One region of the Flavobacterium luteolum genome, then DNA from elsewhere that is predicted to be linked to it. Evidence: riboswitches for the same ligand, from Rfam matches in the RefSeq annotation. Region 1 holds a riboswitch; each other region holds the start of a gene.

The links. Region 1 has a riboswitch for S-adenosylmethionine ahead of OZP10_RS02860 (TlpA disulfide reductase family protein). Riboswitches for the same ligand answer to the same signal wherever they lie in the genome.
Region 2: linked by a shared signal. The riboswitch ahead of OZP10_RS11360 (alpha/beta fold hydrolase) and the one ahead of OZP10_RS02860 (TlpA disulfide reductase family protein) in region 1 are both predicted to bind S-adenosylmethionine.
Region 3: linked by a shared signal. The riboswitch ahead of OZP10_RS11445 (homocysteine S-methyltransferase family protein) and the one ahead of OZP10_RS02860 (TlpA disulfide reductase family protein) in region 1 are both predicted to bind S-adenosylmethionine.

Annotation. Positions count from the first base shown of each region.
Region 1 covers NZ_CP114286.1:739,460-746,444, reverse strand. Annotated here, with positions in the region: gene OZP10_RS02870 (PAS domain-containing sensor histidine kinase) at 171-2,843, shown strand; gene OZP10_RS02865 (response regulator) at 2,853-3,308, shown strand; SAM riboswitch class I at 3,524-3,624, shown strand; gene OZP10_RS02860 (TlpA disulfide reductase family protein) at 3,875-4,864, shown strand; gene OZP10_RS02855 (aminotransferase class V-fold PLP-dependent enzyme) at 5,039-6,511, shown strand; gene OZP10_RS02850 (glycoside hydrolase family 88/105 protein) at 6,586-6,985, opposite strand, start outside.
Region 2 covers NZ_CP114286.1:2,635,313-2,642,297, forward strand. Annotated here, with positions in the region: gene OZP10_RS11335 (TonB-dependent receptor plug domain-containing protein) at 1-700, shown strand, start outside; gene OZP10_RS11340 (hypothetical protein) at 1,040-1,216, shown strand; gene OZP10_RS11345 (O-acetylhomoserine aminocarboxypropyltransferase/cysteine synthase family protein) at 1,285-2,589, shown strand; gene OZP10_RS11350 (homoserine dehydrogenase family protein) at 2,820-3,908, shown strand; gene OZP10_RS11355 (hypothetical protein) at 4,548-4,766, shown strand; SAM riboswitch class I at 4,956-5,063, shown strand; gene OZP10_RS11360 (alpha/beta fold hydrolase) at 5,141-6,124, shown strand; gene thrA (bifunctional aspartate kinase/homoserine dehydrogenase I) at 6,126-6,985, shown strand, end outside.
Region 3 covers NZ_CP114286.1:2,654,108-2,661,092, forward strand. Annotated here, with positions in the region: gene OZP10_RS11425 (HEPN domain-containing protein) at 1-1,278, shown strand, start outside; gene cobA (uroporphyrinogen-III C-methyltransferase) at 1,271-2,044, shown strand; gene OZP10_RS11435 (precorrin-2 dehydrogenase/sirohydrochlorin ferrochelatase family protein) at 2,115-2,696, shown strand; gene OZP10_RS11440 (NAD(P)/FAD-dependent oxidoreductase) at 2,794-3,846, shown strand; SAM riboswitch class I at 4,206-4,321, shown strand; gene OZP10_RS11445 (homocysteine S-methyltransferase family protein) at 4,641-5,645, shown strand; gene OZP10_RS11450 (hypothetical protein) at 5,667-6,194, shown strand; gene metH (methionine synthase) at 6,455-6,985, shown strand, end outside.

The DNA of each region.
Region 1 (6,985 bases):
GATGTTATTCTTGTGAAACCGAAAAAAAGCCAAATTTTAAACGATTTGGCTTTTTTTATTTTTTAAACAGGCAATCGTGTTTTTATTTATATTTGAGAAAGAATTTAACAAATTTACGTTTCATTAGTAGCAAAAAACAGCATTAGAAATTATTTTCATCAAATATCTTAATGGAGCTAATACATAATCTAGACCTTTTTCAAACTGTTTTTAATTCTGCGCCAAATGGTATTGCAGTCTTGAAACCTTTGTATGGTAAAAAGGGTAAAGCTGGAGACTTTACGATATTATTATGTAATGCCTATTTAGTAAACTGGATCGGAAATTCGGATTATAAAAATAAAAGATACAGTGAAGTTTTTTCTAATGTCAACGGAACAGACGTTCTTGAAAAGTTTATTGAAACTTTAGAAACCAGTATTCCAGCTAATTTTGAACAATGGTTTGGTACTGAAACCAAAAAACAATGGTTCCGTTTTACTGCCGTAGCTCAAGATCAATTGTTGGTGGTAACGATGGAAGACATCACCGAAAAAAAACAGGCAGAAACTGCATTGAATGAAGCATTGATTGATGCAGAAAAACAAAAAAGACTTTACAATTCTATAATAAACAGCACTCCCGATTTGGTTTATGTATTTGATCTTGATTACAAGTTCATTTATACAAACAAAGCTTTATTAACCATGTGGGGCAAAACAGAACAAGATTCTATTGGCCGCGGATTAAGAGAAAATGGTTACGAAGACTGGCATGCCGAAATGCATGAAAGCGAAATTGATGCTGTTGTGGCCAATAAAAAGCCAATTAGAGGAACAGTTTCTTTTCCGCATGCCGAATTAGGGAGAAGAATTTACGACTATATTTTTGTTCCCGTTTTTAACGAAAAAGGAGAAGTAGAATGTGTTGCTGGAACAACAAGAGATATAACCGAAAGTAAGCTGGCTGAAGAGAAACTGCAGCAAAATGAAAGCCGTTTCCGTAAAATGATTCATCAGACTCCAGCTCCGACTTTAGTACTTCGAGGAGGTGATCTTGTTATTGAACAGATAAACAGACACATGCTTCAAATGATAGGCCGAGGAGAAGAAATTATTGGTATGCGTCTGATAGATGTATTGCCAGAACTTGAAGGACAATATGTTTGGGAACAAGTTTTAAGGGTTTATAACGAAGGAATTCCGTTTGATCAAAGCGAAGTTCTAGTGCCTCACAATCGGACAGGAGAAATGAAGAACTACTATTATAATCTGGCTTATCGACCTTTAATAGAAGAAGGAGAGATAACTGGAATGATACAAGTAGCAGTAGAAGTTACCGAGCAAGTGGTGGCACGCCAGAAGATGGAGGAAAGCGAAAATCGTTTCGGAGCCTTAATCAACGCTTCGTCTGACTTAGTTTATCGTATGGATGCCGATTGGATGATCATGCATAATCTGGAAGGAGATGGAGAATTGTCTAGTCCAGGAAAAAAAGGCATCAATTGGTTGGATAAGTTTGTTCATCCTAGTGATCTGGAGCAGGCCGTACATCTTATTTCCAAATCGATAGTGGAGAAAAGTATTTTCGAAATGGAACACAGAATTATAAATGAAGATGATACTGTGAAATGGGTGTTTTCTAGAGTGGTTCCGATATTGAACGATAAAGAAAAAATTGTAGAATGGTTTGGTGCCTCAAGCGATATAACTTCGCAGAAAGAACTTCAAAATGTAATTGCAGAAAGCGAAGAAAAATTCAGGCAGCTTGCAGATCTGGTTCCGCAGATTATCTGGACATCGAATCCTGAAGGATTTATAGATTATTATAACAGCCGCTGGTACGAATATACCGGTTTCAATGAACATGAATTTGGAGATTCGAGCTGGATGCCCGTACTTCATCCAGATGATGTATCAATGGTTTCAAAAAATTGGTATCAAAGTGTTCATGCAGGAACCTCGTATCAGATTGAGTTTCGTTTAAAAAATATTAATACGGGAGAATACCGTTGGTTTTTGAGTAAAGCGCTTCCAATAAGAGATAAAGAAGGCGTAATAACCAATTGGTTTGGCACTTGCACCGATATTCATGAGCAAAAATCGATTACCGAAAAATTGGAGATTTTGGTGGCAGAGCGTACCAAAGAATTACAGCGTTCTAACGACGATTTACAGCAATTTGCACATGTTGCATCTCACGATTTAAAAGAGCCTGTTAGAAAAATCAAAACATTTTTAAGCCGTCTTGAAGATCATCTTAGCGAACAGTTAGACGAATCATCTTCAAAATATATTGAACGAATTCATGTTGCGGCAGACCGTATGTTCACTATGATTGACGGTGTGTTGGCCTACTCTAAAATCAATGCCGATTTGCAAAAAGCAACGGTTGTCGATTTAAATGAAGTGATTAAAAATATAGAAAGCGACCTTGAAATCGCGCTTCAAAAAACAGGAGGTAAAATTTATTATGAAGAACTCCCAGTGGTTGAAGGAGCTTCTGTATTGCTTTATCAATTGTTTTATAATCTGATTAACAATTCTATTAAATTTGCTAGAGAAGAAGTGTCGCCCCAAATCACTATTAAGGCAAATGAACAAATTGAAGACGGAAGAAGAGCAGCGGTAATTACGGTAGAAGATAACGGAATTGGATTTGAAGACAATCAAACCGGACGTATTTTTGAAACTTTTACCCGCTTAAATTCCAAAGATCGTTACGAAGGAACAGGCTTAGGTTTGTCTCTCTGTAAAAAAATTGCCGAACGACATGGAGGAAGTATTACTGCGACAGGAATTGCTGATAAAGGAGCAGTTTTTAGCATAACACTGCCATTTGAACAAAAAGAAAAAGACATTTAATTAAAACCTATGGGGAAAAAGATAATTTTATTGGCAGATGATGATCAGGATGATGCAGAAATGTTTTGTGAAGCGCTGGCAGATATAGATAAAAGTATTATTTGTCATTGTGCCGAAAATGGAAGCGAAGCACTAAAATTACTCGAAAAACAAGAAGAAATTCCAGGGATTGTCTTTCTGGATTTGAATATGCCTATAATGAATGGGTGGGAATGTTTGAAAAGGCTGAAATTGAATGAGAATTATAAAGGAATTCCAGTCGTTATGATTTCTACTTCTTCACATAAAAACGATTTAGAAGCGGCAGCAAATCTTGGTGCTGTATGCTATTTTGTGAAACCAACTGATTTTAAGGATCTAAAAAAGGTTCTTGGATCGATTACTTCAAACCTTGATAAGGGATTAAAAAAATCACTTTTCGATCTAGAAAAAAATAAATTTCTCCATGTGTTTACTGCTGAATAAGTAAAATACTTTGCTTTTCCATGCAAAAAAAGTATGAATTTCTTTTATAAAAAGGAGTTTGTAAATAAAAATAAATTTATTTTAATCTATTGATTTTTATAATGTTGTGTTTTTGTGAATGCTATTTTTTTTAATAAAAAAATAAAAAACACAAATTAAACTTGACTAATTCGGTAGAATTAATATATATTTGTATCAGAAAAATTATAAAATGATACTTATCCAGAAAGACTGAGGGAATAGGCCCATTGACGTCTTAGCAACCTGTTGCCGAACAAGGTGCTAAATCCTTCCGCTTTATGCGGGCAGATAAGAAAAGATTTCATCCTTAAATCTGTTTAAGTTCATCAACGTTAAATCTTTATTTTTTTTAAATGAAAGCAGAAACAATTTTGTACGCAGGTTATGAGCTTTTGAATTCCATTTTCGAAGAAAACAGCTTTGCCTTTTTCTAGCGAGAATAGATTAGTTCTACCAAATTTCCTTCTTTAAATAATTAAAATCCGCTAATGTCCTTTGGCATTGGCCTGAAATTCTTTTGTCTAATCTTAAAAACTAAAAATAAAATGAAAAAAATACTATTAGGTTTTGCTTTGTTTCTTGGAGCCGTTCAAACTCAGGCGCAGGAAAGTAATTTACAATTAAAAGGAACTGTTGTCGATACAGTGGCACAATATGTTTACTTGCAGAAGTTTCACAATAAAATGTTTACTAAGATAGATTCGGCAAAGGTAAAAGATGGAAATTTTAGTTTTAAAACAAAAGTAAAAACACCAGAATTATACGGTTTAAGCGTCAATACAGAAAGCTCGCCTTTATATGTTTTCCTTGAAAAAGATCCAATTTCGGTAAAACTGAGTCCAAAGAAATATTATACCGCTTCTGTAGTTGAAGGTTCGGCTTCTCAAGATTTATTCGAAACCTACAAAAAGGGCAAAGATGTAGAAATCAGCAAATTCATAACAGAAAATCCAAAATCTATTGTTTCTGCTTATGTATTGTACAGAAACTGGTCTTATAGATTAACGCCAGAGCAGATTACACAAAATATTGCTCTGCTGGATAAAAGTCTTCAGAATACTACTTACGTGAAAGAATTAAAAGAGTTGGCTATTGTTTTAGACGGATTAGCAGTAGGTAAAAAAGCCCCTGATTTTACAGCCAATGATCCTGACGGAAAGCCAGTTCGCCTTTATGATAATTTAAAAGGGTACACTTTGGTCGATTTTTGGGCTTCTTGGTGCGGTCCATGCCGAAGAGAAAATCCGAATATTGTGGCTGCTTACAAAGAATTTCATGATAAAGGATTCAACATCGTAGGGATTTCTCTAGATAAAAAGAAAGAAAACTGGATTAAAGGAATCAAGGATGATAATTTAACCTGGACACATGTTTCTGACTTACTTTTCTGGAACAGTGCCGTTGCCAAATTATATGGAGTTAGAGCTATTCCGGGGAATTATTTAGTAGATTCTAAAGGAATAATCGTTGCCAAAAACCTGCACGGAGAAGAATTGCAAGCTACGCTAAAAAGACTTTTAGAGAATAAAATTTAATAAAGAAATACGCAATCTTGTCATTCCGAGGAACGAGGAATCACACTAGAGAATCCATATAGAAAGTCGTCAATCTTTGTCGAGTTACATGTGTGATTTCTCCTCCTTCGAAATGACAAAAAGAAGAATAAAACACTTGCAAATACAATTTAGTTAATTAAAATGATATAGGATATGAATGCTATTGAGCCAACAACAAAACCAACAGAACCTGAGTGTTACTTCTCTAAGTTTAGAGAAAATACAGTAGGAATTGACCATACTTTCGAATCGGTTTACGGAGAACAAAATTTAGTTTATGCAGACTGGGTTGCCAGCGGAAGATTATACCATCCAATCGAAGATATAATGCTCAATAAAATTGGTCCAATGATTGCCAATACGCATTCACTTTCAAGTCAGACAGGAAAAACCTCTACTTATGCCTATCAGCATGCAAGAGATATTATTAAAAAATCGGTTAATGCAAATGAATCTGATGTTTTAGTAACTACAGGAAGCGGTATGACGGCAGCTTTATCGAAACTGCAGCGTATTATGGCGCTTCGAACAAAATCTGAAGAAGACAGACCTGTCGTTTTCATCACACATATGGAGCATCATTCTAATCAGGTTTCGTGGTATGAAACCAATGCCGAAGTTGTGATTTTGCCACCTGATGAGAATAATTTGGTTGACCCAAAAGTTCTTGCTGCAACAATTAAAAAATATGCAGACAGAAGTTTGAAAATTGGTTCGTTTACAGCTTGTTCGAATGTTACCGGAATTATTACGCCTTATCATGAATTGGCCAAAATCATGCATCAAAACGGCGGACTTTGTTTTGTAGATTTTGCAGCTTCGGCGCCGTATGTTAAAATTGATATGCATCCAAAAGATCCAGACGAACAATTGGACGCAATTTTCTTTTCGCCACATAAATTTTTAGGCGGACCAGGAACCTGCGGTATTTTGGTTTTTAATGAAAAATTATACCAATCTGATTTTCCAGATAATCCAGGCGGAGGAAATGTAAAATGGACTAATCCGTTAGGGAAATATTGTTACAGTGATGTGATAGAAGTGAGAGAAGATGGTGGAACTCCAGGTTTTCTGCAAGTTATTAGAACGGCGTTGGCTTTAGAATTAAAAGAGCAAATGGGTGTGGAGAAAATTAGGGAAAGAGAGAAAGAACTGCTTGATCTTTGTTTTTCAAGACTTCAAAAAGTACAAGGATTATCTATTTTGGGAGATTTAACCACAGAGCGAATTGGCTGTGTTTCATTTGTAATTGAAGATATTCATTACAATTTAATCGTTAGGCTTTTAAATGACCGTTTCGGAATTCAGGTACGTGGAGGCTGGTCGTGTGCAAGTACTTATGCACATTATTTGTTTAATATCAATGAAAAGAAATCGGCAAAAATTACAAATGAATTATTGCAACGAAATCAGACCAATAAGCCAGGTTGGGTTCGTTTATCACTGCATCCAATTACAACCAATGAAGAGCTTTTTTATATCTGCGATGCGATTGAAAAAGTAGCTGTAAATTATAAGAAATGGAAAAAAGATTATGAATATAATCCAGTTTCGAATGAATTTGAGAATCCGGAAATTAAAGATACCATCGCAAGAGAAGTAAATGAATGGTTTAAGTTAGTTTAAGTATAGTTAGTTAAGTATTAAACCCGACAGGTTTTATCTCCAAGTTTCTGGACTGTCGGGTTTTTAAAACTATTTTAATTCTTCATTTTATAAATTTCAGAACCAGCAAGCAGAAAACATCCTAAACCATAATCTTCAAAATCGGGTATTTTATCGTAAGAAAGCGGTTGTCCGTCTTTAGGTTCTTTTCCTGTTGACTGCAGATAACCTAAAAAACCATTTTCGTGAAGACTTTCTGTTGTTATTGCTTTCCAAGCTTTTTCAATTACAGGTAAATACGTTTCTTTTTTTAGAATTCCGTTATTTACGCCGTATGCCATTCCATATACAAATAGTGCAGTTCCAGAAGTTTCTTTTCCTCCAAAATTGGTCGAATCATGAAGACTGACATTCCAAAAACCATCAGCTCTCTGAATCGGCACCAGCGCTGTCGCCATTGCTTTTAAATCTTTTACATATTGTTCTCTGTGAGGC
Region 2 (6,985 bases), 1.9 Mb from region 1:
GGCGTTGACTTTATTTCAGCAGGCATTTGATTTGAAAGGTGTAGAAAGAGCTTCATTCTGGACAAACGGAATCGATTCTGAAACAAAAGGTATTGATTTGGTAATTTCTCAGAAATATGATGTAATTCAGGATTTCACAATTAGAAACGATTTTGCATTAAGTTTCAACGAAACCAAAAGAGTAGGAGATCTGCATATTCCGCAGTCTATCGTTAATGCTGGAGGAGAACCTTACATCTATTCTTTCTTTCCAGAATCAAGCCGAGTATATTTGGAAGAAGCGATTCCAAAATTGAAAGCCAATTTCATGACTACTTTCAATATTAAAAAACTGGATATTTATTTAAGAAATAGCTATTTCGGAAAAGTTACAGACCCAGGAGCAACAGATGTGAATTTAGACGGATTTTCTTCTGTGTATGAACACCCGGAATACAGCGCAAAATTGGTTACCGATTTATCTTTAGGATATCAGATCAACGAGCATTTGAGAGCAACAATTGGGGTTAATAATATAGGAGATGTTTATCCAGACCGAAATAATCCTGCAACTCCAGCCTTTACAAACACAACGCCAACTTTGTCGCCTGCACCAAGTACAGATTTGACAAATGCGAATCAGTTTGCGTATTCAAGAGCAGTTTCTCAATTCGGATTAAACGGAAGATTTGGTTTTGCCCGTTTGAGCTTTAAATTTTAATTAAATAAATTTCTTTCAAGTCTTTATTTGAAAGGCTTGAAAGAAATTTCAAAAAAAAATAGTACAAAATTTCAATTTTAATTTGGTCGTTAAAAAAATACTTATTACATTTACTCTATCGAATTAGTCGAATTTAAAAATTAGTCGAATTCAAATTTTAAATAAAAATGAAAACAATAGCAAAAGGAAATATGATGTGTTGTAAAATGATGCAAATGTGCATCCAAATTTGCTGTTGCCAAAAGTGAAAGAGACAATCTTTGTTATAGTTAAACTATAAGCCCTTTTGGTCGCCATCCGAAAGGGCTTTTTTATTTCCAACATTTTAAATTTTAAATCATGAATACACTAGATATAAATACAATCGCATTTCAATACTTATTAAGAAATAATAATTCGGAAGAGACATCAACTGAAACGCTAAAGTATGATCCTGCACAGCAGACAAAAACACAAAAATCATTACTATTTCATTTATATGATCTTGAAGAAGAAGCCGAAGATATTTTAGCTTAAATCAATTTTAAAAATCAATATCAATTACAATATAAAACGTATTAACAATACCTAAAAACTTAAAAATCATGAGCACACAAAAATTTGCAACAAACGCATTACACGCAGGACACGACGTAGCTAAAAACGCAGGAACTAGAGCCGTGCCTATTTACCAGACATCATCATATGTGTTTAATAACGCCGATCATGCAGCCAATTTATTTGGTCTTGCCGAAGCCGGATTTATTTATACCAGATTAAATAATCCAACAAATGACATTTTAGAACAGCGTCTGGCAGCACTCGAAGGCGGGATTGGAGCTGTTGTTACGGCTTCTGGAGCATCGGCGATTTCTACAACTTTGTTGACTTTGCTAAAAGCGGGAGATCATATCGTAGCTTCAAACAGTTTATACGGAGGGACTTATAATCTTCTAAAAGTTACCTTGCCAAGATTAGGAATTACTACCACATTTGTAGATCCTTCAAAACCTGAAAACTTTACAAAAGCAGCAAAAGAAAATACAAGAGCTTTCTTTGTTGAGTCTCTAGGAAATCCAAAATTAGATGTATTAGACTTAAAAGCAATTTCGGCAGAAGCCAAAGCATTCAAAGTACCATTTATAGTAGACAATACAGTTGCGACACCTTATTTATTAAACCCAATTAAATATGGTGCCGATATTGTAATTCATTCCTTAACAAAATATATCGCAGGAAACGGAACTTCATTAGGAGGCGTTATCATTGATGCTGGAAACTTTGATTGGGCAAACGGAAAATTCCCAGAATTTACCGAGCCATCTGCAGGATACCACGGATTAGTATATCATGAAGCCTTAGGAAATGCAGCTTTTATTGCAAAAGCTCGAATTGAAGGACTGCGTGATTTTGGTTCTGCTTTGAGTCCATTTAATGCTTTTCAGATTATTCAAGGATTAGAAACGCTTCCAATCCGAATCAAGAAACATAGTGAAAATGCTTTGGCGCTAGCCGAATGGTTAGAGAAACAAGATGAGGTAGTTTGGGTAAATTATCCAGGTTTAAAATCTAACAAATATCATGATCTGGCTAAAGAATATTTGCCAGAAGGCCAAAGCGGCATTATCACTTTCGGATTAAAAGGTGGTTTTGATGCGGCCAAAAAAGTGGTAGATGATACAAAACTATTCTCTCTGCTGGCTAATATTGGTGACACAAAATCACTGATTATTCACCCTGCAAGTACGACACACCAGCAATTAACAGAATCAGAGCAAATAGAAACTGGAGTTTCTAAAGATTTGATTCGTCTGTCTGTCGGAATTGAAGATATTGAAGATTTAATTGCTGATTTGCAAACTGTTTTTGAGAGCGTTTCGCTTTCTCAATTCAGCATCAATAAAAATTAGGTTTTTTTGTTTTTTGTTTGAAAAATTGCCTTTAGCGAGTGGTTTTGCTAAAGGTGATTTTTTATGAAAAACACCATTATAAAATTTAAATCATATAAGGAATATAAGTGCATTTTAGAAGAAGCGTAATGTAAAGACGCACCACAGTGCATCTAGTTTTGTGATGCAAAAAATATTAAATGAACTTACATCACTTATATGGTTTTAAAAAATTAAAAATGTTAGAAATTATGTCAAAGCTTAAAATAAACATTATCCTTTTCGGAATTGGTAATATCGGAAGCACTTTGATTAATCAAATTGTAGAAAGTCAGGAGTTTTTTCTGGAAAGTAAAAATGTCGATTTTCATTTTCCAATTATAACCAATTCTACGGTTGCTTTTTTTGAGAAAGAAGGCGTTGGATATGCTTGGGAAACCAATTTTAGACAATTGGCTGTTCCTTTTAAAGTAGAAGATATTGTCGAATTTGCACAAGAAAATGAATTCGAAAACTTGATTGCTGTAGACGCAACAGCCAGCGATGAATTGGTGAAGCATTACAATACGTTAATCAAAAATGGATTTAATATTGTAGCGGTAAACAAAAAAGCCAATACGCTCCCGATTGACTTATATAAAGAGCTACGAGCAGATCTTAAAAAGTATGACAAGGAGTTTTTTTATGAAACATCTGTTGAGGCTGGAATTCCTGTTTTGCAAACCTTAAGAGATTTGTATTACTCGGGAGAAAAAATCACTAAGATTCGAGGGGTTTTCTCTGATAATTTGAGTTATGTCTTTAATCGATTTTCATCGGAAGATGTTTCGTTTTCGTCTGTTTTAAAAGATGCAAGCCTTTTAGGTTTAATGAAATCAAACTTCAAAGAAGATTTATCAGGAAATGATACAGCAAGAAAGCTTCTGATATTGGCTAGAGAAATTGGAAAAGATTTTGAGCTTTCAGATATTAAAATTAAGCCGTTTATAACCGAAGAACATTTGGAAAAAAATGGTGTGTTAAATAAAGACGCAGTCGATAAATCTTTTAAGATTGCCAAAATTACTCAGGCAGAAAATCATGTGCTTCGATATGTAGGAGAATTTGATGTTGAAAAAGGCACTTTGGAAGCCAAATTAATTTCTGAACCAGTCGATTCTCCAATCGGACAATTAAAAGGTTCTGATGCCATTTTTGAAATTTATACCAAATCGTACGCCGATATTCCAATCGTAATTCAGAGTGCTCCGCCATGTAAACAGGCAATTTCAAGAGGAATTATAACGGATATTCTGAAAATTGCAGAACGAATTAGGATTAAAGAAGCCGTTTGGCTATAAATTTTTAGAAAAAAAGAAAAAAAGTTCTTTGATAAATTGATTTGTCAAATGGAATTGTTAAGGAAAATATGTTGTTTTTGTAAGTTTTTTACCTTTATTATTTCGTTTTCGTTTTTGTAAGATGTTTTTTGTCGTTAAAAAACTGATTTTTAACGATTTTTGTAATTAAATTCTTGAATTTAATTTGTGTAATAAAAAAAATATTTGCATATTTGTTATACCCAAAAACTACTAGAAATCAAATGAACTTAAAAGTCAACAAAATGTTTTGTGCCATTTCGGTTAAGACCGAGGCTGGGGTGTCTATTGCTTAAAAAAATTGTAAGAATACAATAATAATATAGTAAAAGCCTCCCAAGAAATTTTGGGAGGCTTTTTAATTTACAACAAATGCAGAATTTAAATAAAATACAATATAAATCACAGATGAATAAATCCTTACAGATGAACAAGATGTTTACTGTCGCGCTTATTTGCGCATACGTCTGTTGATACTAAAAGTATAAATGAGTTTAAAAACTTAAACCCTTTTGGTATCTAGAAAATCCAAAAGGGTTTTTTTATTCCCGAAAGGGGCTTAACACAAACATAAAAGAGAAATAAAGATTATAAAACGCAACTTAACTAAAACTTAATATCATGAGCACATTGAACTACTTAGCAGAAAAAATTTCAGATTTGAAAAACAGAAGGACTAGAAAAAACAATCCGCCACCACCAATAAACGAATTGGCTCACCCAAGATTCGGAATAACAGAGGCTGAAATCACAGAGGGAGGTAAAGCAGCTGAGAAAAAAGCACCTAACTCTTTATTGTTTTTGATGTATTCAAAAGAAAATGAAACGCTTTTTATCTAAACGTAAAAGCATCATAAACTAGGGTAAAACCTGCTTAATTTTACTGGGCATTTTTGTTCGGTAAATTTTTGCGTATAATAGTTTTTGCTAAAATAAGTCTCAGAAATTTAACAAACACTTTTAGATAAAATTTGTTTGTTAGAGAAAATAGTAGTTAATTTGCACCGTTAAGTTCAAAAACGTATTGAAATGTTATAAAGAAAGGACGAGGGATTAGACCCGATGAAGCCTTAGCAACCCTTCGGTAAAACGAAGAAGGTGCTACATTCTACCACGCCAAACGTGGAAAGATAACAACAAGATTTTTTCTAGTTAAACCTAGTTTTTCTTTTTAATATTTCCATATACAAATCAATAATACAACAGATTTGAAATTGGAAAATATACCAAATCCCATTATAATTCAAGATTTCATCACAGAAAGTGGTGCAACTTATCATTCTATACCATTAAGTTTTACGCTGGCAGGACAACCTTTGCACAGCGCACCGATTGTTTTAGTAAACCATGCTTTAACTGGAAATTCGCAAGTTACTGGCGAAAATGGCTGGTGGAATGACTTGATTGGTGAAGGTAAAACCATCGATACTGCTGTTTATACCATTTTGTCTTTTGATGTTCCAGGAAACGGAAACGATTCTTTCTTAATCGATAACTATTTAGATTTTACAGCAAGAGACATTGCAAGAATTTTTATCGAAGGCGTAAAAACTTTACATATCGAAAAGCTTTTTGCGGTTATTGGAGGTTCTGTTGGTGGCGGAATTGCTTGGGAAATCTTAGCATTAGCGCCAAATATCACAGAAAACCTTATTCCGATTGCGAGCGACTGGAAATCGACAGATTGGCTTATCGCAAATTGCTTTTTACAAGAGCAAATTCTCAATAATTCGTCGAAACCAATTGAAGACGCCAGAATACATGCCATGCTTTGTTACCGATCGCCAGAATCATTCAAAGAAAAATTTCAGCGCACAATCAATCAAGATCTTTTGATTTTTAATATAGAAAGCTGGTTGGCACATCATGGAAAAAAATTGCAGAAAAGATTCCAATTGTCTTCTTATAAATTGATGAATCAGTTGCTTAAAACAATTGATATTACTAGAAATAGTGAAAGTTTTGAAAACTTATTGGCTAAAACAAAAGCTTCAATTCATATCATCGGGATCAATTCAGATTTGTTTTTTACAGCAAAAGAAAATGTTGAAACCTATGAGGAATTGAAGAAGTTTAAAGACAATGTTTTCTATAGCGAAATTGATTCGGTTCACGGACATGACGCTTTTTTAATCGAGTACAAACAATTAGATCATTTACTTGCCGACATTTTTAAGGCAGAAACAATAAAGAAATAAAATGAAAGTATTAAAATTTGGAGGTAAATCGTTAGCAAACGGAGAAGGGCTTAACAAAGTTGTTTCAATCATTTCTGATAAAGTAAGTCAAGGTGAAAAAATTGCCGTTGTGGTTTCTGCACGCGGAAACGCTACTGACGAATTAGAGTTTATCTTAAGCATTGCAGCTAAAAATGGCAGTTACAAAGAATTATTAGAAAATTTCAAAAAATATCAAATATCAGATTATCCACAGGTTGATTTATCTGAAGAATTTAATGTCTTAGACAAACTTTTTGAAGGAGTAAGCTTGATTGGTGATTACAGCAAAAAAATCAAAGATCAGATTTTGTCTAAAGGTGAATTGCTTTCGGCTAAATTGTTGACAGCAATTTTATTGGAAAAAGGAATTCCTGCCAATTTTGTAGATACAAGAGATTTGCTGAAAACAGATTCTAAATTTGGCGATGCGCAGCCTTTAGAACAGCTTTCAAAGAAAAACGTAGTAAATTATTTTAAAGAACATAACGGCGAAACGGTTAATATAGTTACAGGCTTCATTGGCTCAAACAACAACAACGACACAACTACTTTAGGTAGAAATGGCAGTAACTATACCGCTTCGTTAATCGCAAATTATTTAAATGCAGAAGAATTACAAAACTTCACGCATGTAGACGGAATCTATACGGCAAACCCAGATTTGGTTGCCGATGCCAAGAAAATTGAATATTTATCTTTCAATGAAGCAAATGAGCTGGCAAATTTTGGTGCAACAATTCTTCATGCTAAGACGATTATTCCTTTGTTGGAAAAGAATATTCCGTTACGAATTTTAAATACTTTCAATCATGAAAATCGCGGAACTTTAATTACATCGGA
Region 3 (6,985 bases), 1.9 Mb from region 1:
GAGAAAAAAGCGATCGCTTTTGAAACATACGAAATTGATACAACCGCTTTTGATGGTCCAATTCCAGAACCAGTATTAGAAGTTCCGCAAGTTACAATCGAAGATACAGAAGCTTATGAAGCATGGAAAAAATCGAATGTTATCAAACAGAAACAAGACGGTTATTATGCTATTGGAATTAAAGTTCTATTAGGAGATTTTTATACTGATAAAGCAAGATTATTGGCCGCTTTAATTAAAAATTACGGAGCAAATGAATTACGTTTTTCATTGCGTCAAAATATTGTAATACGTCACATAAAAGAAGAGAATCTTCCTTTCTTTTATCAAGAATTAGCCAAACTTGACTTTGTTCAATTAGGATATAATTCAGTTGGAGATATTACGGCATGTCCGGGTACTGATACTTGCAACTTGGGGATTGCAAGTAGTACCGGTATTGCAGAAGAATTAGAAAGAGTTTTAAGTGCTGAATATCCTCAGTATTTAAACAACCGCGAAATCGAAATTAAAATTTCAGGCTGTATGAATGCCTGCGGACAACACAATATGTCTGCAATTGGATTCCAAGGAATGTCTATCAACTCAGGAAAATTGGTTGCTCCGGCTTTACAAGTTTTATTGGGTGGAGGAAGATTAGGTAATGGAGCAGGACGTTTTGCTGATAAAGTAATCAAAGTACCGAGTCGTAGAGGTCCAGATGCGTTGCGTACCATTTTAAATGATTTTGATGCTAACGGAAGCGGACAAAAATTCCTTGATTATTATGATACAAAAGGAGAAAAATATTTCTACGAAATCTTAAAACCTTTCGCAGATGTAACCAATTTAACAGAAGCCGATTTCGTGGATTGGGGTAATGCAGACAATTACGTAAAAGCAGTTGGAGTTGGAGAATGTGCCGGAGTGGTGATCGATTTAGTAGCGACATTATTGTTTGAAGCTAAAGAAAAATTGATTTTGGCTCAGGAGTCTTTCGACGAGAAAAAATGGTCAGATGCAATTTACCATGCATATGCAGGATTTGTAAACGGTGCAAAAGCATTGTTATTGGCAGAAAACCAAAAAACAAACCACCACGCAGGAATTGTAGATTTGTTTGACACTGTTTTTATCGACACTAATAAAATAGAATTAAACTCAACTTTTAAAGATTTGGTTTACCAAATCAATAAAAATGAACCATCTGAAGCTTTTGCTAAAGATTACATTGCACAAGCGACTGTTTTCTTTGATAAAATCGAAACTTTCAGAGCACAGGAATTAGCAAATGCATAATATAAAACCCAAAATAACTTTAGTCGGTGCAGGTCCGGGCGATCCCGATTTACTGACGCTGAAAGCTGTAAAAGCATTGGCTGAAGCTAATGTGGTTTTATACGACGCTTTGGCTAATGAAGAAATTCTGGATTACGCACCAAAAAATGCTATTAGGATTTTTGTTGGAAAAAGAATCGGAAATCATGCTTACACTCAGGATCAAATCAATCAGCTGATTGTAGATAATGCTTTGACTTACGGAAATGTAGTTCGATTAAAAGGAGGAGATCCTTTTATTTTCGGAAGAGGTGGAGAAGAAGTAGAATTCGCAGAGAGTTTCGGAATAGAAACCATCGTAGTTCCCGGAATTTCATCGGTAGTTGCCGTTCCTGCAAGTCAGGGGATTTCAATTACTAAAAGAGGCGTTTCGGAAAGCTTTTGGGCGATTACCGGAACAACTTCTGACAGAAAATTATCTTCAGATGTAGCTTTGGCAGCACAATCTTCTGCAACTGTTGTGATTTTGATGGGAATGCACAAATTGCCTCAAATCATCGATTTGTTTCAAAAAGAAGACAAAGGAAATTTACCCGTTGCAATCATCCAAAACGGAACAACAGCAGAAGAAAAAGTAGGCGTAGGAACTGTTGATTCGATTTTAGAAGTTGTAAAAGAAAAGAAATTAGGTTCACCAGCAATTATCGTTTTAGGCGAAGTTGTCCGAGAAAGCAACAAATTAAAAGGTTTTTACGAAGAATTTCTATCAAAAGAAACCATTCATTAGAATTATATGTTCCGTTTGGAACAATTCGTTGGTAAATCATCTAATTTTGTTTAGATGAAATTAAATTAAAATGGAACAAAACGAATTATATCCAATATTTCTAAAGCTTCACAATTTAAATGTCTTGATTGTAGGTGGAGGAAATGTAGGTCTGGAAAAGCTTTCTTTCTTGCTAAAATCAAGTCCGAATGCTAATGTTGAGGTAGTTGCACCTGATTTTCATTTAGAAATTAAGGTTTTAGCAGAAAAACATCCTTCAATTAAATTGACGGAAAAAAAGTTCAAAAAGAAAATGCTCAAAAAACGTCACATGGTAATTGCCTGTACAGACGATTTGAAAGTAAATAAAAAGGTTTACGATTTAGCAAGAAAACGTTATCTGATTTGCAATATTGCTGATACGCCAGATTTATGTGATTATTATTTAGGTGGAATCGTAACAAAAGGAAATGTAAAAATTGCCATTTCAACAAACGGAAAATCACCAACAACGGCTAAAAGGTTAAGGGAGTTTTTTGAAGAAGTAATTCCGGAAGATATTAACCAAATGGTTGAAAATCTGAATGAATATCGAAAAACGCTAAAAGGCAATTTTGAAGAAAAGGTTAAAAGAATGAATGAGATTACCTCTTCATTAAAAAATAAAGAGTAAAAAGGTTTCGGAAAGAAATTAATGATAAAAATCATTGAAAGTACAAGGATTTATTCGTTTCTTTGCGTTATTAAGAATGATTATAAACAACAACATAATGATTAAAACAGATATACTTATAATTGGAGCAGGCCCAACAGGTTTATTTGCCGTATTTGAGGCAGGATTGTTAAAATTAAAATGCCACATTTTAGATGCTCTTCCACAACCAGGAGGACAGCTATCAGAGTTATATCCAAAAAAACCAATTTATGATATTCCTGGATTCCCAGAAGTATTAGCTGGAGATTTAGTTGACGGACTAATGGAGCAAATCAAACAATTTGAGCCAGGATTTACTTTAGGAGAACGTGCTGAAACAGTTGAAAAGCAAGAAGACGGAACTTTCATTGTAACATCAAACAAAGGAACTAAATTTCATGCACCAGTTATTGCAATCGCAGGAGGTTTAGGAAGTTTTGAGCCTCGTAAACCACTTATCGAAGATATCGAGTTTTATGAAGATAAAGGAGTAAAATACTTCATTAAAAATCCTGAGAAATTCAGAGATAAAAGAGTTGTTATTGCAGGAGGAGGAGATTCAGCTTTGGACTGGAGCATCTTCTTAGCAAATGTAGCTTCAGAAGTAACTTTAATCCACAGAAGAAACGAATTCAGAGGAGCTTTAGATTCTGTAGAAAAAGTACAGGAATTAAAATCAGCTGGAAAAATCAAATTAATCACTCCGGCAGAAGTTATCGGAATCAATGGTGCTGAACACGTAGAATCTTTGGATATTGAAGAAAACGGAGCACACCGTAAAATCGAATGTGACTATTTCATCCCACTTTTCGGATTAACACCAAAATTAGGTCCAATTGGAGACTGGGGATTAGAAATCGAGAAAAATGCAATTAAAGTAAACAACGCATTAGATTACCAAACTAACATTCCGGGAATCTTCGCAATTGGAGACGTAAATACATACCCAGGAAAATTAAAGTTGATCCTTTGCGGTTTCCACGAAGCAACTTTAATGTGCCAAGCTGCGTATTCAATCATCAACCCAGGTAAAAAATATGTATTAAAATATACAACAGTTTCAGGTGTAGATGGTTTTGATGGAACTCGTAAAGAAGCACCAAAAGCAGTTGTAAAAGCGATTGTTTAATCTGAGGTGCCGAGGTTCTAAGGGACTAAGGCGTTAAGGTTTTTAAATATTGTAAAGCCCAAACTTTTTAAAGTTTGGGCTTTTTTAATTACTATGAATAATTCCAGAGGGATGACATATTTATAGAAAATAAATTATTCGTTTGCAAAAGCTCCAGCGGAGCGAAATATATGTCGCTCCGCTGGAGCTGTTGCGTTGTGTAAATTGTTTTCTATAAATATTATGCTCCTCCGGAGCTAAATCAAGCAAAAGATAAAACCTAAGAACCTTAGCACCTAAGTACCTCAGAACCTTAGAAAAAAAACATTTGCAAATCGAAACCCTATTTCATACCTTTGCACTGTTCTTAAAATTATTGTCAGTTATCACGAAAGGCGGAGGGATAGACCCGATGAAACCTTAGCAACCCTTTATCATAAAGAAGGTGCTAAATTCTACTTTTTACTAATTTTCCAGTATTAAAGATAGATAACACAAATACATACTCGTATTTCTCAAAACTTTTCCAGACAACATACAATATTTACTGAAACAGATTCTGTATCAGGAGCGAATCATTGGGGCATTTTTGCAGTCAATAGTTCCCGCTTTTCGTTGCAATCATTTTGTTTTTTAAAGAAAAAAGCAAAATGATTTCCACTTCAATCGGGGCTAATGAGCCAGCAATAGTGCACTTTTGGAATTAATGTGAAAAAATATCCGAAGTAAAAACCGATAGGTTTAAACTTCACAATCATAATAAAAAAACTTAGCATCTTAGAACCTTAGCGTCTTAGCAGCTAAAACAAAAAAACATGGCAATAACAATTCAAGAAGCAATAAAAAAAAATATCCTAATCCTTGATGGAGCAATGGGAACGATGTTGCAACGCTATAATTTCTCGGAAGAAGATTTTAGAGGAGAGCGTTTCAAAGATTTTCCGCATCCGTTAAAAGGAAACAACGATTTACTATCCCTAACACAACCACAAGCGATTCGCGATGTACACGCCGCGTATTATGAAGCTGGTGCTGACATCGTAGAAACCAACACTTTTTCAGGAACGACAATCGGTATGGCTGATTATCACATGGAAGATTTGGTTTATGAATTAAACTACGAATCGGCAAAACTCGCACGCGAGGTTGCCGATGAGTTTACCGCAAAAAATCCGGAAAAACCACGTTTCGTAGCGGGGTCAATTGGACCGACAAACCGTACAGCAAGTATGTCGCCAGACGTAAACGATCCAGGTTACAGAGCCGTAACGTTTGACGATTTACGAATTGCATACAAACAGCAAGCTGAGGCGTTAATAGATGGTGGATGTGATTTGCTTTTAGTAGAAACAATTTTCGATACATTAAATGCAAAAGCAGCACTTTTTGCAATCGAAGAAGTAAAAGAAGAACGCAATCTTGATATTCCAATCATGGTTTCAGGAACAATTACCGATGCTTCAGGAAGAACACTTTCTGGACAAACTGTAGAGGCATTTTTGATTTCAGTTTCGCATATTCCGTTATTGAGTGTAGGTTTCAATTGCGCCCTTGGAGCCGATTTGCTGAAACCGTATTTAAAGACATTAGCGCACAACACAAGTTTTAATGTTTCTGCACATCCAAATGCAGGACTGCCAAATGCTTTCGGACAATATGATGAAACGCCAGAACAGACACAGGCCTTCATCAAAGAATATTTAGAGGATAATTTAATTAATATCATCGGAGGTTGTTGCGGAACAACTCCAGATCATATTCGATTAATGGCTGAGGTTGCAAAGGATTATAAACCGAGAGTTGCACCGGTAACAGTATAGTTTAATTTTTTGAAATATTATATGAAATTTAAATATCTGGTTTTATTAGTTCTTCTTTCAACTTTACTTGCACAATGCGCTTCGTCAGCGACCATTGAAGGAATGACAGTTAAAGATTATAAAGCGGAAAAGAAAATTGGAGATAAGATTTTCATTAGATCTGTTACAGGTGGAAAAAAAACAAATCCATTATGGACGTCTAAGATTTCTAATGAAAATTTTGGAGAGGCATTTAAAAAATCTGTTATTGAGTCGGAAGTGTTTTCTAAAATAGATTCTATTACAAATAATGAGGATTGGGTTCTTGAAATTAATTTAATTTCTGTTGATCAGCCTTTTTTTGGTGCGACTTTTACAGTCAAAACTGCAATAGAATATAAGTTGTATAACAAAAATGAATTAAAATTTAGTAAGAACATTAAACAATCGGGTAGCGCTAAAATATCAGATGCTCTTATTGGGACAAAGAGACTCCGATTAGCTAATGAAGTTTCAGCAAAAAATAATATAAAAGAGTTACTTCGATCATTAAACGAAATTTCTCTATAGTAAGTAATTGAGATAAAAATATTACTGTTTAACATTATAAAAATGCAACCTTACTCGCGTGAGGGATAGAAGTGAAAAGCCCGCAGAACAATGCAGTGAAACGGAATTGGTCGAGGACTTGTAACGGATAGCCCGGCCGAAGGACACGCCCAAAATAATAAACATAAATGCCTACAAGGTTTTAAAAACCTCGCAGGAAAGAAAATAGAATAAAAAACTTAGAACCTTAGAATCTCAGGATCTTAGTAACTTAAAAAGAAATGACAGAAAAAAGAAGAGACCTTGTATTATCAGGATTAGAACCGTTGATTATTACGCCCGAAAGTGTTTTCGTGAATGTTGGTGAGCGTACAAACGTAACAGGTTCAAGAAAATTCTTGAGATTAATCAAGGAAGAGAAATATGACGAGGCGCTTGATATTGCAAGACAGCAGGTAGAAGGTGGAGCACAAATCATCGATATTAATATGGATGAAGGAATGCTTGACGGTGTTACTGCGATGACTAAATTTTTGAATTTAATTGCGGCAGAACCAGATATTTCGAGAGTGCCAATTATGATCGACAGTTCGAAATGGGAAATCATCGAAGCCGGTCTGAAAGTAGTACAAGGAAAAAGCGTTGTTAACTCGATTTCGTTAAAAGAAGGCGAAGAAGCTTTTATTCACCATGCTAAATTAATTAAACGTTACGGAGCAGCGGCAATTATTATGGCTTTTGACGAAGTTGGTCAAGCTGATAATTACGATCGTCGTGTGGAGATTTGTCAGCGTTCGTATGATATTTTGGTG